Regions from separate parts of the Streptomyces cinereoruber genome, predicted to be linked through region 1. Evidence: riboswitches for the same ligand, from Rfam matches in the RefSeq annotation. Region 1 holds a riboswitch; the other holds the start of a gene.

Region 1 (5,750 bases):
GGGTCGAGCAGGTTCTTCTCGGTGTTCGGGGTGGACATTACTGGCAGGCCTCGCAGGACTCGGGGTTTTCCAGGGAGCAGGCGACCGCGTCGGGGTCGGCGACCTGCTGGACGGGGATGGGCGCGGCGGCGGCCGTCGACGCCTGGGCGGCGCGGGCGATCCGGGTGGCCGGGCGGGAGCGCAGGTAGTACGTCGTCTTGAGGCCCTGCTTCCAGGCGTACGCGTACATCGACGACAGCTTGCCGATGGTGGGCGTCTCCAGGAACAGGTTCAGCGACTGCGACTGGTCCAGGAACGGGGTGCGGGCGGCGGCCATGTCGATCAGGCCGCGCTGCGGGATCTCCCAGGCCGTGCGGTACAGGTCGCGGACCTCGGCCGGCACCCAGGTGAAGCCCTGCACCGAGCCGTTGGCGTCGCGCAGCGCCTCGCGGGTCTGCGCGTCCCACACGCCGAGCTTCTTCAGCTCGTCGACCAGGTACGAGTTGACCTGGAGGAACTCGCCCGACAGCGTCTCGCGCTTGAACAGGTTGGAGACCTGCGGCTCGATGCACTCGTACACGCCGGCGATCGAGGCGATCGTCGCGGTCGGCGCGATGGCGAGGAGGAGGCTGTTGCGCATGCCGACGGCGGCGATCCGCTCGCGCAGCGCCGTCCAGCGCTCCGGCCAGTTCAGCTCGACGTCGTAGTGGTCGGGGTGCAGCACGCCGCGGGCCGCGCGGGTCTTCTCCCAGGCCGGAAGGGGACCGTTGCGCTCGGCGAGGTCGGCGGAGGCCTCGTACGCGGCGAGCATGATCCGCTCGGCGATCCGGGTGGAGAGCGCCCGCGCCTCGGGGGAGTCGAAGGGCAGCTTCAGCTGGAAGAAGACGTCCTGGAGGCCCATGGCGCCCAGGCCGACCGGACGCCAGCGGGAGTTGGAGCGGCCCGCCTGCTCGGTCGGGTAGAAGTTGATGTCCACGACCCGGTCGAGGAAGGTGACGGCCGTGCGGACGGTCGCGTCCAGGCGCTCCCAGTCGATGTCCGAACCGACCACGAACGCGCCGAGGTTGACCGAGCCCAGGTTGCAGACCGCGGTCTCGCCGTCGTCGGTGACCTCCAGGATCTCCGTGCAGAGGTTGGAGGAGTGGACGGTGTGGCCGGGCTCGGCGGTCTGGTTGGCCGTCCGGTTCGAGGCGTCCTTGAAGGTCATCCAGCCGTTGCCGGTCTGGGCCAGGGTCCGCATCATCCGGCCGTACAGGTCGCGGGCCGGCATCGTCTTGCGGGCCAGGCCGGCCGCCTCGGCCTTGCGGTAGGCGGCGTCGAACTCCTCGCCCCACAGGTCCACCAGCTCGGGCACGTCCGAGGGGGAGAACAGCGACCACTCGGCGTCGGCGTTCACCCGGCGCATGAACTCGTCCGGGATCCAGTGCGCCAGGTTCAGGTTGTGCGTGCGGCGCTGGTCCTCGCCCGTGTTGTCGCGGAGCTCCAGGAACTCCTCGATGTCCGCGTGCCAGGTCTCCAGGTAGACGGCGGCGGCGCCCTTGCGGCGACCGCCCTGGTTCACGGCGGCGACGGAGGCGTCGAGGGTCTTCAGGAACGGCACGATGCCGTTGGAGTGCCCGTTGGTGCCCCGGATCAGCGAACCGCGGGCGCGGATGCGGGAGTACGAGAGGCCGATGCCGCCCGCGTGCTTCGAGAGGCGCGCGACCTGGTGGTAGCGGTCGTAGATGGAGTCCAGCTCGTCCTGGGGGGAGTCCAGGAGGTAGCAGGAGGACATCTGCGGGTGGCGGGTGCCGGAGTTGAAGAGCGTGGGGGAGGACGGCAGGTAGTCCAGGCGGCTCATCAGGCCGTACAGCGCGGCCACCTCGTCGAGCGCGCGGACGCTCTCGTCCTCGGCCAGACCGCAGGCGACGCGCAGCATGAAGTGCTGCGGGGTCTCGATGACCTTGCGGGTGATCGGGTGGCGCAGCAGGTAGCGCGAGTAGAGGGTGCGCAGGCCGAAGTAGCCGAAGCGGTCGTCGCCGGCGCGGTCGATGGTGGCGTCGAGGCGGTCGGCGTGCAGCGCGACGAACTCGGCGGTGCGGTCGGCGATCAGGCCCTCGCGGTGCCCGACGGCCACCGAGGAGGAGAAGTTCACCGAGCCCTGGGAGGCGGCCTCGTCGGCGATGGTGATGGTGAGGAGCCGGGCGGCGAGCCGGGAGTACGCCGGGTCCTCGGCGATCAGGCCGGCGGCCGCCTCGGTGGCCAGCTCGCGCAGCTCCGCCTCGTCCGCGGCGGCGCTGCGGCCGCGGAGCGCGGCGGCGGCGACCCGGCCGGGGTCGGTGTCGGGGAGATCGGCGGTGAGGTCGGTCAGGGTCCGCAGCAGTACGGTCCCGGGGCCGTCGCTCTCGACCGCGGAAGCCTCGGCCGAAGCCGGATCGGCGGGCGCGATGGTCACGTGGGGGCTCTCCCTCGCTCGGCTCGGGGCCTCGGCGGGGGCAGGCGGACGGGCGGGCGTCCACGCACGACGCGCCGCGTCCACCGGCCCACTCCGCGAGGCCCGGACGTCTGTGGCACCCGGAACGGAAGGACCGGGCGCACTGTCGGCAGGTGTTCGGACTCACCCCGGACGAAACCGCACGAAGTACACCGTTGCGGGACAGTTCCGGATTCGCGCCGGATTCCCCTGCGTCGACAGCGAGGACGAGCATACATGTGGTGGACGCCGCTCGTGGCACCCCCCACATGTTGTGTCGTCCCCTGGACGGGACTTGGGCGCGGAACTCCGGGGAACGGGCGCGCGGAGACCGTCCGCCGGGGGACGCGACGGGGCCCGGGGCCTCCTGGTGGAGGTCCCGGGCCCTTGCGGCGGCGGTGGCGGCGGTGGGGTCAGTGGGTGGGCGCGGTGGCCTTCTCCATCTCGGTCTTCACGCCCGGGTCGCCGGCGTCGGCCGTGTAGTCCGACGGGGAGGTCTCGTCGACGCCCTCGGGGGCCTTGACGGCCTTGAGGACGAAGGTGAGGACCACGGTGACCACGACGTTGAGGACGAAGGCGGTGAGGCCGATGTAGCCGATCTCGCCGATGCCCGGGATCTCGGCGGAGGAGCCGCCGAAGTGCTTCTGGGTCGGGCTGGCGACGCCGTACGCGGCGACCGTGCCGTACACCATGCCGACGGCCCAGCCGGCGAGCAGCGCCCAGCGGTGGAACCAGCGGGTGAACAGGCCGCCGACCAGGGCCGGGAAGGTCTGCAGGATCCAGATGCCGCCGAGCAGCTGGAAGTTGATCGCGACCGTCTTGTCCATGGTGAGGACGAAGGCGAGCGCGCCGACCTTCACCAGGAGCGAGACGATCTTGGAGACCTTGGTCTCCTGTGCCGGGGTGGCGTCCGGCCTGATGAAGTCCTTGTAGATGTTCCTCGTGAAGAGGTTGGCGGCGGCGATGGACATGATCGCGGCCGGGACGAGCGCGCCGATGCCGATCGCGGCGAACGCGACGCCCGCGAACCAGTCCGGGAACATGGTCTCGAAGAGCTGCGGGATGGCGAGCTGGCCGTTCTTCACCTGGATCCCGGCGGCGATCGCCATGAAGCCCAGCAGCGCGAGCAGGCCCAGCATCAGCGAGTACAGCGGCAGGATCGTGGTGTTGCGGCGGATGACCTCGCGGCTCCGGGACGACAGGGTCGCCGTGATGGAGTGCGGGTACATGAAGAGCGCGAGCGCGGAGCCGAGCGCGAGCGTCGCGTACGTCCACTGGCCGGCCTCGCCGGGGACGAGCGCGCCGCGCGGCTTGTCGGTCGCCGGGTTGGTCTGCGCGAAGGCCTCGCCCGCCTTGCTGAAGATCTCGTCGAAGCCGCCCAGCTTGATCGGGATGTAGATGATCGCCACCGCGATGACGATGTAGATCAGGGTGTCCTTGACGAAGGCGATGAGCGCGGGGGCGCGCAGGCCCGAGGAGTACGTGTAGGCCGCGAGGACGCCGAAGGCGATGAGCAGCGGCAGGTCCTTGACGAACCAGTGGGTGTTCTCGCCGCCGCCGACGCCCATCACGTCCAGGACGGCCTGGATGCCGACCAGCTGGAGCGCGATGTACGGCATGGTGGCGAGGATGCCGGTGAGCGCCACCGCCAGCGACAGGCCCTTGGAGCCGAAGCGGCCCCGGACGAAGTCGGAGGTGGTCACGTACCCGTGCTTGTGCGAGACCGACCACAGGCGCGGCAGGAAGGTGAAGATCAGCGGGTAGACCAGGATCGTGTACGGGACGGCGAAGAAGCCGGCCGCGCCCGCCGCGTAGATGGCCGCCGGGACGGCGACGAAGGTGTACGCGGTGTAGAGGTCGCCGCCGAGCAGGAACCAGGTCACCCAGGTGCCGAAGGACCGGCCGCCGAGGCCCCACTCGTCGAGGCTGTGCTCGTTCTCGGCCCTGCGCCAGCGCGAGGCGAGGAAGCCCATGACCGTGACGGCCAGGAAGAAGAAGATGAAGACGGCGAGTGCCACGCCGTTCACGCCGTCCTTCATCGCGCGTCACCCCCCTTGCGGGCGCGCTGGTCCCGCTGCCACAGCTTGTAAGCGATCATGGTGAGCAGGGTGGAGACCAGGACCCAGAGCATCTGGTACCAGTAGAAGAAGGGGATGCCGGCGAAGAGGGGTTCGGTCTTCGCGTAGGAGCTCACCCAGAGCATCGCCACGAACGGGGCGACGAGACAGAGCGCGATCACCACCCGCAGGGGGGTGATGGGCGGTTGTTTCCCTTGTGTCGCTTCTGACATGGCGATGTCGTCCCCTCGCTGATCACCTCGGTAGTGCTGGGGAAATCTAGGGGACGCGTCCGCTTCATGGAACCCCCGTCCGCATAACGGGTCCGATGTGGCGGGCGCGGGCGCGGGCGTCAGAGCCAGCCCTCCTTGGCGGCCCGCACCCCCGCCTCGAACCGGCTGCGCGCGCCGAGCCGGTTCATCAGTTCCGAACTCATCCGGCGGACGGTCCTCAGCGAGATGCCCAGCCGCCGGGCGGCGATGTCGTCCGTGCAGCCGATGCCCAGGAGCATGATCAGCTCCCGTTCCTGGGGGGAGAGGTCGTGCTCGTCGCGGCGCGGGCTCTCGCCGAAACCGGTGCCCGCGTCCCACAGGCGGTCGAAGAGCACCACGAGCGCGTGGATCAGGCCGGGGCTGCGCACTTCGAGGGCGCCCGCGCGTCCGTCCTCCGGGTCGAGGGGGACGAGCGCGGCCTCGCGGTCGACGATCACCATGAGCATCGGCACCACCGGCACGGTCCGCGCCTCGCCGCCGAGTTCGCAGTACCAGCGCACGTACTCGACGGTCGGCGGGTCGTTGCGGAAGCTCTCCTGGTAGATGGAGCGGATCTTCACCCCGCGCTCCAGGGCGAGTTGGTCGAGCGGCTGGCTCGCGTCCATCGTGTCGGGGAGCTGGGCCCCGCCGGGCAGCAGGGAGAGGCACTCGGTGCGGGCGTTCGCCGCGAGGCCCTCCAGCCGCTCGCGGACGTCGTCGAGGCCGGTGATGCGGTCCACGATGTCGGGCCGGACCCTCCGGGGCCGGGCCGCGTACGAGGCGAGGATGCCGTCCACCGCCCGTCCGGCCCGCTCCACCTGGCGTCTGCGCCTGCTCAGTTCGGCCTCGGCGCGGGAGAGCAGGAAGGAGAAGCCGACGTCGGGGTCGAAGGGCTCGACCTCGCCGGAGGAGTCGTCCATCAGGACGAGCTTGAGGTCCGCGAGGCGGGCGAGCGCCTCGCGGACCTCCTCCTCGGGGCGGTCCAGATGGGCCGCCATCTCCGCCGCGTCG
Region 2 (5,750 bases), 1.3 Mb from region 1:
ACCAGGCCGAGGAGGGCGAGCCAGGCCGCGGGCCACGGGGCCAGGAGCAAAGTGACGGGGACGGTGGCGAGGGCGAGGACCGCGAGGACGGTGAGGGGCCGGGAGGCGCTGACGCGGGACCAGCCGGCGACCTCGCTCGGGCCGAGCGGGAGCCGGGGGCCGTCCGCGGCGCCGGGGCCGGCGGCCGGCTCCTCCTCGGGGACGAGCCGGGTCAGGGCCAGGCCGGCGAGGGCGAGGAGGGCGGCACCGGCGGCCGCGAGGGTGAGGTTGGCGAGGGGGGAGACGACCTCGGCCGCGTCGGCGGCGTCCAGGTTGTCCCGCAGGATCAGGACGAGCAGCGTCCCGGTGAACCCGGCCGTGGCCCACGCGCCCCAGAGGACGTTCCGGCGGACGAAGAGGTTCCAGCCGACGGCGACGCCGAGGATCAGGGCCGTACTGACGAGCGCGTAGCCGGCGCGGCCGGTGAAGCCGTCGGCGCGGCCCCCGCCGTCGGGGCCGAAGTGGGTGGCGAGGGGGTCGGGCAGCCGGTCGTACCAGAGGGCGAACGCCGGCAGGTGGGCGGCGAGGACGAGCACGAAGGGGAGCGCGGCGAGCGCGCGGAGACGAGGTGTGGCACGGTTCATGAAAACCTCCCTTGTTCGCACTCTATTAGAACAATGCGGTTTGAGGGAGGCCGGGGGGACGGTGGTGCGGGAACGCGAAACGGCCCGGCCGCACGGGCGGCCGGGCCGTGACGCCGTACGGGACGGCGTGAAAGGGGTTTACGTCAGTCGTCCGAGCCGTCCGCGCCCTCTTCGAGGTCGCCCTCGGTCTCCAGGAACACCTGCCGCAGCGCGGCCAGCGTCTCCGGGTCCGGCTTCTCCCACATGCCGCGGGACTCGGCTTCGAGGAGGCGCTCCGCGATGCCGTGCAGGGCCCAGGGGTTGGCCTCCTTCAGGAAGGCCTGGTTCTCCGGGTCGAGGACGTACTCCTGCGTCAGCTTGTCGTACATCCAGTCCGCGACCACGCCCGTCGTGGCGTCGTACCCGAAGAGGTAGTCGACGGTCGCCGCCAGCTCGAACGCGCCCTTGTAGCCGTGGCGGCGCATCGCCTCGATCCAGCGCGGGTTGACCACGCGGGCCCGGAAGACGCGGGAGGTCTCCTCGACCAGGGTGCGGGTGCGGACGGTCTCGGGACGGGTCGAGTCGCCGATGTACGCCTCGGGGGCCGTGCCCTTGAGCGCGCGGACGGTCGCCACCATGCCGCCGTGGTACTGGAAGTAGTCGTCCGAGTCCGCGATGTCGTGCTCGCGCGTGTCCGTGTTCTTCGCGGCGACCGCGATCCGCTTGTACGCGGTCTCCATCTCGGCCCGCGCCGGGCGTCCTTCGAGCCCGCGCCCGTACGCGTAACCGCCCCACACCGTGTACACCTCGGCGAGGTCGGCGTCCGTGCGCCAGTCGCGGGAGTCGATCAGCTGGAGGATGCCCGCGCCGTACGTCCCCGGCCGGGAGCCGAAGATGCGGGTGGTGGCGCGCCGCTCGTCGCCGTGCTCGGCGAGGTCGGCCTGCGCGTGCGCCCGTACGTAGTTGTCCTCGGCGGACTCGTCCTCCAGGCCGGCCACGAGCCGTACGGCGTCGTCCAGGAGGCCGATGACGTGCGGGAACGCGTCGCGGAAGAAGCCCGAGATGCGCAGGGTGACGTCGATGCGCGGGCGGCCCAGCTCGGCGAGCGGGATCGGCTCCAGGCCGTTGACGCGGCGCGAGGCCTCGTCCCACAGCGGGCGGACGCCGAGCAGGGCGAGGGCTTCGGCGACGTCGTCGCCGGCGGTGCGCATCGCGCTCGTGCCCCACAGGGAGAGGCCCACGGAGGTCGGCCAGTCGCCGTTGTCGGTGCGGTAGCGCTCCAGGAGCGAGTCCGCGAGCGCCTGGCCGGTCTCCCAGGCGAGCCGGGAGGGGACGGCCTTCGGGTCGACGGAGTAGAAGTTGCGGCCGGTCGGCAGGACGTTGACCAGGCCCCGGAGCGGGGAGCCGGACGGGCCGGCCGGGACGAAGCCGCCGTCGAGCGCGTGGACGGCGTGCGCCAGCTCGTCGGTGGTGGCGGCCAGGCGCGGCACGACCTGCTCGGCGGCGAACCGCAGCACGGCCCGGACGTCGGGGCCGTGGTCGGCCGCGACCGACTCGACCGCCTCGACCGCCCAGTCCGCCGCCTCCATCGCCTCGACCAGCTCGCGCGCCTTCGCCTCCGCCTCGTCGGCGGTGGTGCGGGTCGCGGCCGACTCGTCCAGGCCCAGGGCCTCGCGCAGACCCGGCAGCGCCTGCGTGCCGCCCCAGATCTGGCGGGCGCGCAGGATGGAGAGGACCAGGTTGACCCGGGCCTCGCCGGTCGGGGCGCCGCCGAGGACGTGCAGGCCGTCGCGGATCTGGGCGTCCTTGACCTCGCACAGCCAGCCGTCGACGTGCAGCAGGAAGTCGTCGAACCCGTCGTCCTCCGGGCGCTCTTCGAGCCCCAGGTCGTGGTCGAGCTTGGCGGCCTGGATCAGGGTCCAGATCTGGGCGCGGATCGCGGGCAGCTTCGCCGGGTCCATGGAGGAGATCTGCGCGTACTCGTCGAGCAGCTGCTCCAGGCGCGCGATGTCGCCGTACGAGTCGGCGCGGGCCATCGGCGGCACCAGGTGGTCGACCAGGGTGGCGTGCACGCGCCGCTTGGCCTGGGTGCCCTCGCCCGGGTCGTTGACCAGGAACGGGTAGACCAGCGGGATGTCGCCGAGGGCCGCGTCCGGGCCGCAGGCGGCGGACAGGCCGGCGTTCTTGCCGGGCAGCCACTCCAGGTTGCCGTGCTTGCCCAGGTGCACCATGGCGTCGGCGCCGAAGCCGCCGTCCTCGGCGCGGGCCGCGATCCAGCGGTAGGCGGCCAGGTAGTGGTGGGACGGCGGCAGGTCGGGGTCGTGGTAGATCGCGATCGGGTTCTCGCCGAAGCCGCGCGGCGGCTGGATGAGGACGAGGAGGTTCCCGCGCCGCAGGGCGGCGAGCACGATGTCGCCCTCCGGGTTCCGCGACCGGTCGAGGAACATCTCGCCGGGCGCCGGGCCCCAGTGCTCCTCGACCTGCGTCCGCAGCTCCTCGGGGAGGGTGGCGTACCAGCGCTTGTAGTCGGCGGCCGGGATGCGGACCGGGTTCTTCGCCAACTGCTCCTCGGTCAGCCAGTCCTGGTCGTGGCCGCCGGCCTCGATGAGGGCGTAGATCAGCTCGTCGCCGTCGCCCGACACCAGACCGGGCAGCTCCTCGGCGGGCCCGAAGTCGTACCCCTCCTCGATCAGCCGGCGCAGGAGCGAGACGGCGGAGGCGGGGGTGTCGAGGCCGACGGCGTTGCCGATGCGGGAGTGCTTGGTGGGGTACGCGGAGAGGACCAGCGCGAGCTTCTTCTCGGCGTTCGGGATGTGCCGGAGGCGGGCGTGCCGCACGGCGATCCCGGCGACGCGGGCCGCGCGCTCGGCGTCCGCCACGTACGCGGGCAGGCCGTCCTCGTCGATCTCCTTGAAGGAGAACGGGACGGTGATCAGGCGCCCGTCGAACTCGGGGACGGCGACCTGGCTGGCGGCGTCCAGCGGGGACAGGCCCTCGTCGTTCTCCTCCCACGCGGACCGCGAACCGGTCAGGCAGAGGGCCTGGAGGATCGGCACGTCGAGCGCGGCGAGCGCGCCCGCGTCCCAGGCCTCCTCGTCGCCGCCGGCCTGCGCCTCGGCGGGCTTGGTGCCGCCCGCCGCGAGCACGGTGGTGACGATGGCGTCGGCGGTGCGGAGGGTGTCGAGCAGTTCCGGCTCGGGCGCGCGCAGGGACGCCACGTACAGCGGGAGGGCCCGCGCGCCCGCGTCCTCGATCGCGTCGCACAGGGCGCCGACGAAGGCGGTGTTGCCGCTCATGTGGTGGGCGCGGTAGTAGAGCACGGCGACCGTCGGGCCGTCCCCGTCCCGGGCGGTCCGCTCCAGCGGGCCCCAGGTGGGGGCGGCGGCCGGGGCCTCGAAGCCGTGGCCGGTGAGCAGGACGGTGTCGGAGAGGAAGCGGGCCAGCTGCTCCAGGTTGGCGGGGCCGCCGTGCGCCAGGTAGGCGTGCGCCTCGGTGGCGACGCCGACGGGCACGGTGGACGCCTCCATCAGCTGCGCGTCGGGCGCCTGCTCGCCGCTGAGCACGACGACCGGCTTTCCGGCGGCGCGGATCGCGTCGAGTCCGTCCTGCCAGGAGCGGAGGCCGCCGAGGAGGCGGACGACGACGAGGTCGGCGCCGTCGAGGAGGCCGTCGAGATCGGCGAGCGGGAGCCGGGAGGGGTTGGCGAACCGGTACTCGACCGGGCCGCCGGCCGCGCGGGCGCTGAGCAGGTCGGTGTCGGAGTGCGACAGCAGCAGGAGCATGGCGAGGCAGGCCTTCCTCGGGGTTGTCCGCGCCCCGGGTGGTCGTGTGGACGGCAGGAGTTCCTGACTCACCGGCCCGATGGCGCCGGGCCGGCTCACAGTGGCGGGACCGCGCCGGAATCTCACCGGGCTTCCTCCCCGGGGTCCTGGGACCCCATGCCGACTCGCATCCTAGATCGTGGGCCGTGGGGGCTGGAGGGAGCGGGAGGGTCGGACGGATCACACCGGGCCCGGGGGCGGACGGCGGGACGGTGCTTCCGCGCCGGAGGCCCGGCCGGCGGCGCATCCCGGCCGGAGGGCCGAGCGGCCCGTCGGCACACCCCCGCCGAAGGACCGGACAGCCCGTCGGCACACCCCGCCGGAGGACCGGACGGCCCGTCGGCTCGTTCCCGCCGGCAGGCCGGGCGGGCCTCCGCCGCACCCCCGCCGGAAGACCGGACGGCCGACTCGCGCACCCCGCCCGGCGCTCCGAGTCAGGCCGGTCACACCCCGTCGGCCCTCGGTTTCCCGTGGGTATGCTCGCCGCCATGCCGCCCACCCCGACCCCGACGCCCGCCCCCGGCGCACCCCGTGCGCGGGAGCGCGGCGACGCCTGCCCCGGGGCGCTGCGGCTGCACTCCGCCGACGACGGGCACCTGGCCCGACTGAGGCTGCCCGCAGGGAGGTTGACGGCACGTCAGGTCGAGGTCCTGGCGCACGCGGCCGAGACCCTGGGCGACGGGCGGATCAGCGTCACCTCGCGCGGGAACGCCGAGCTGCGCGGCCTGGCCGGCGACTGCGGGGCGGAGCTCGCGGCGCTCCTGGCGGAGGCGGGCCTGCTGCCCTCCCCCACCCACGAGCGCGTCCGCAACATCGTGGCCTCCCCGGCCGCAGGACTCGACGGACTCGGCGCGGCCGACGTGCAGTTGTGGGCCCGCGAGCTGGACGAACGGCTCTGCGCCGCGCCCTGGGCCGCCGCGCTCTCGGGCCGGTTCCTCTTCGTCCTGGACGACGGCCGCGGCGACGTCACCGGCCTCGGCGGGGATGTGACCTTGGTCGCAGTGGCCCCCGGCGCCGCGCTCCTGCGCCTCGGCGACCGGACCGTGCGCGTGGCCGCCGCCGACGCCCCGCGCGCCGCCCTCGCCGCCGCCCGCGCCTTCCTGACCGCCGCCCGCGAAGCCGGTACGGGCGCCTGGCGCGTCCGGGAACTGCCGGAGGGCTCCGGGGTGGACGTCCGGGCGGCGCTCACGACGGCCGGGATCGCGGCGGAGCCCGTACGGGAGCCCCTGCCGCCCCACGGCGCACCCCCCGCCCTCGCCCCCGGCCCCCTGGGCCCCGCCTCCCTCCACGTCCTCGCCCCCCTCGGCCGGTTCACCGCCGGCCGGCT

What was found. A riboswitch is a leader RNA that binds a small molecule or an ion and turns the genes downstream of it on or off. The one in region 1 is predicted to bind cobalamin.
Region 2: it holds a riboswitch for cobalamin, as region 1 does, so the genes downstream of both, cobN (cobaltochelatase subunit CobN) here and CP977_RS23105 (ribonucleoside-diphosphate reductase subunit alpha) in region 1, are expected to answer to the same signal.

The regions. Positions count from the first base shown of each region.
Region 1 is NZ_CP023693.1:5,090,307-5,096,056, forward strand. Features, by position in the region: gene CP977_RS23100 (ribonucleotide-diphosphate reductase subunit beta) at 1-38, opposite strand, end outside; gene CP977_RS23105 (ribonucleoside-diphosphate reductase subunit alpha) at 38-2,413, opposite strand; cobalamin riboswitch at 2,544-2,666, opposite strand; gene mctP (monocarboxylate uptake permease MctP) at 2,845-4,470, opposite strand; gene CP977_RS23115 (DUF3311 domain-containing protein) at 4,467-4,721, opposite strand; gene CP977_RS23120 (helix-turn-helix transcriptional regulator) at 4,841-5,750, opposite strand, start outside.
Region 2 is NZ_CP023693.1:3,781,445-3,787,194, forward strand. Features, by position in the region: gene CP977_RS16875 (SdpI family protein) at 1-623, opposite strand, end outside; gene cobN (cobaltochelatase subunit CobN) at 767-4,384, opposite strand; cobalamin riboswitch at 4,423-4,561, opposite strand; gene CP977_RS16885 (cobalamin biosynthesis protein CobG) at 4,900-5,750, shown strand, end outside.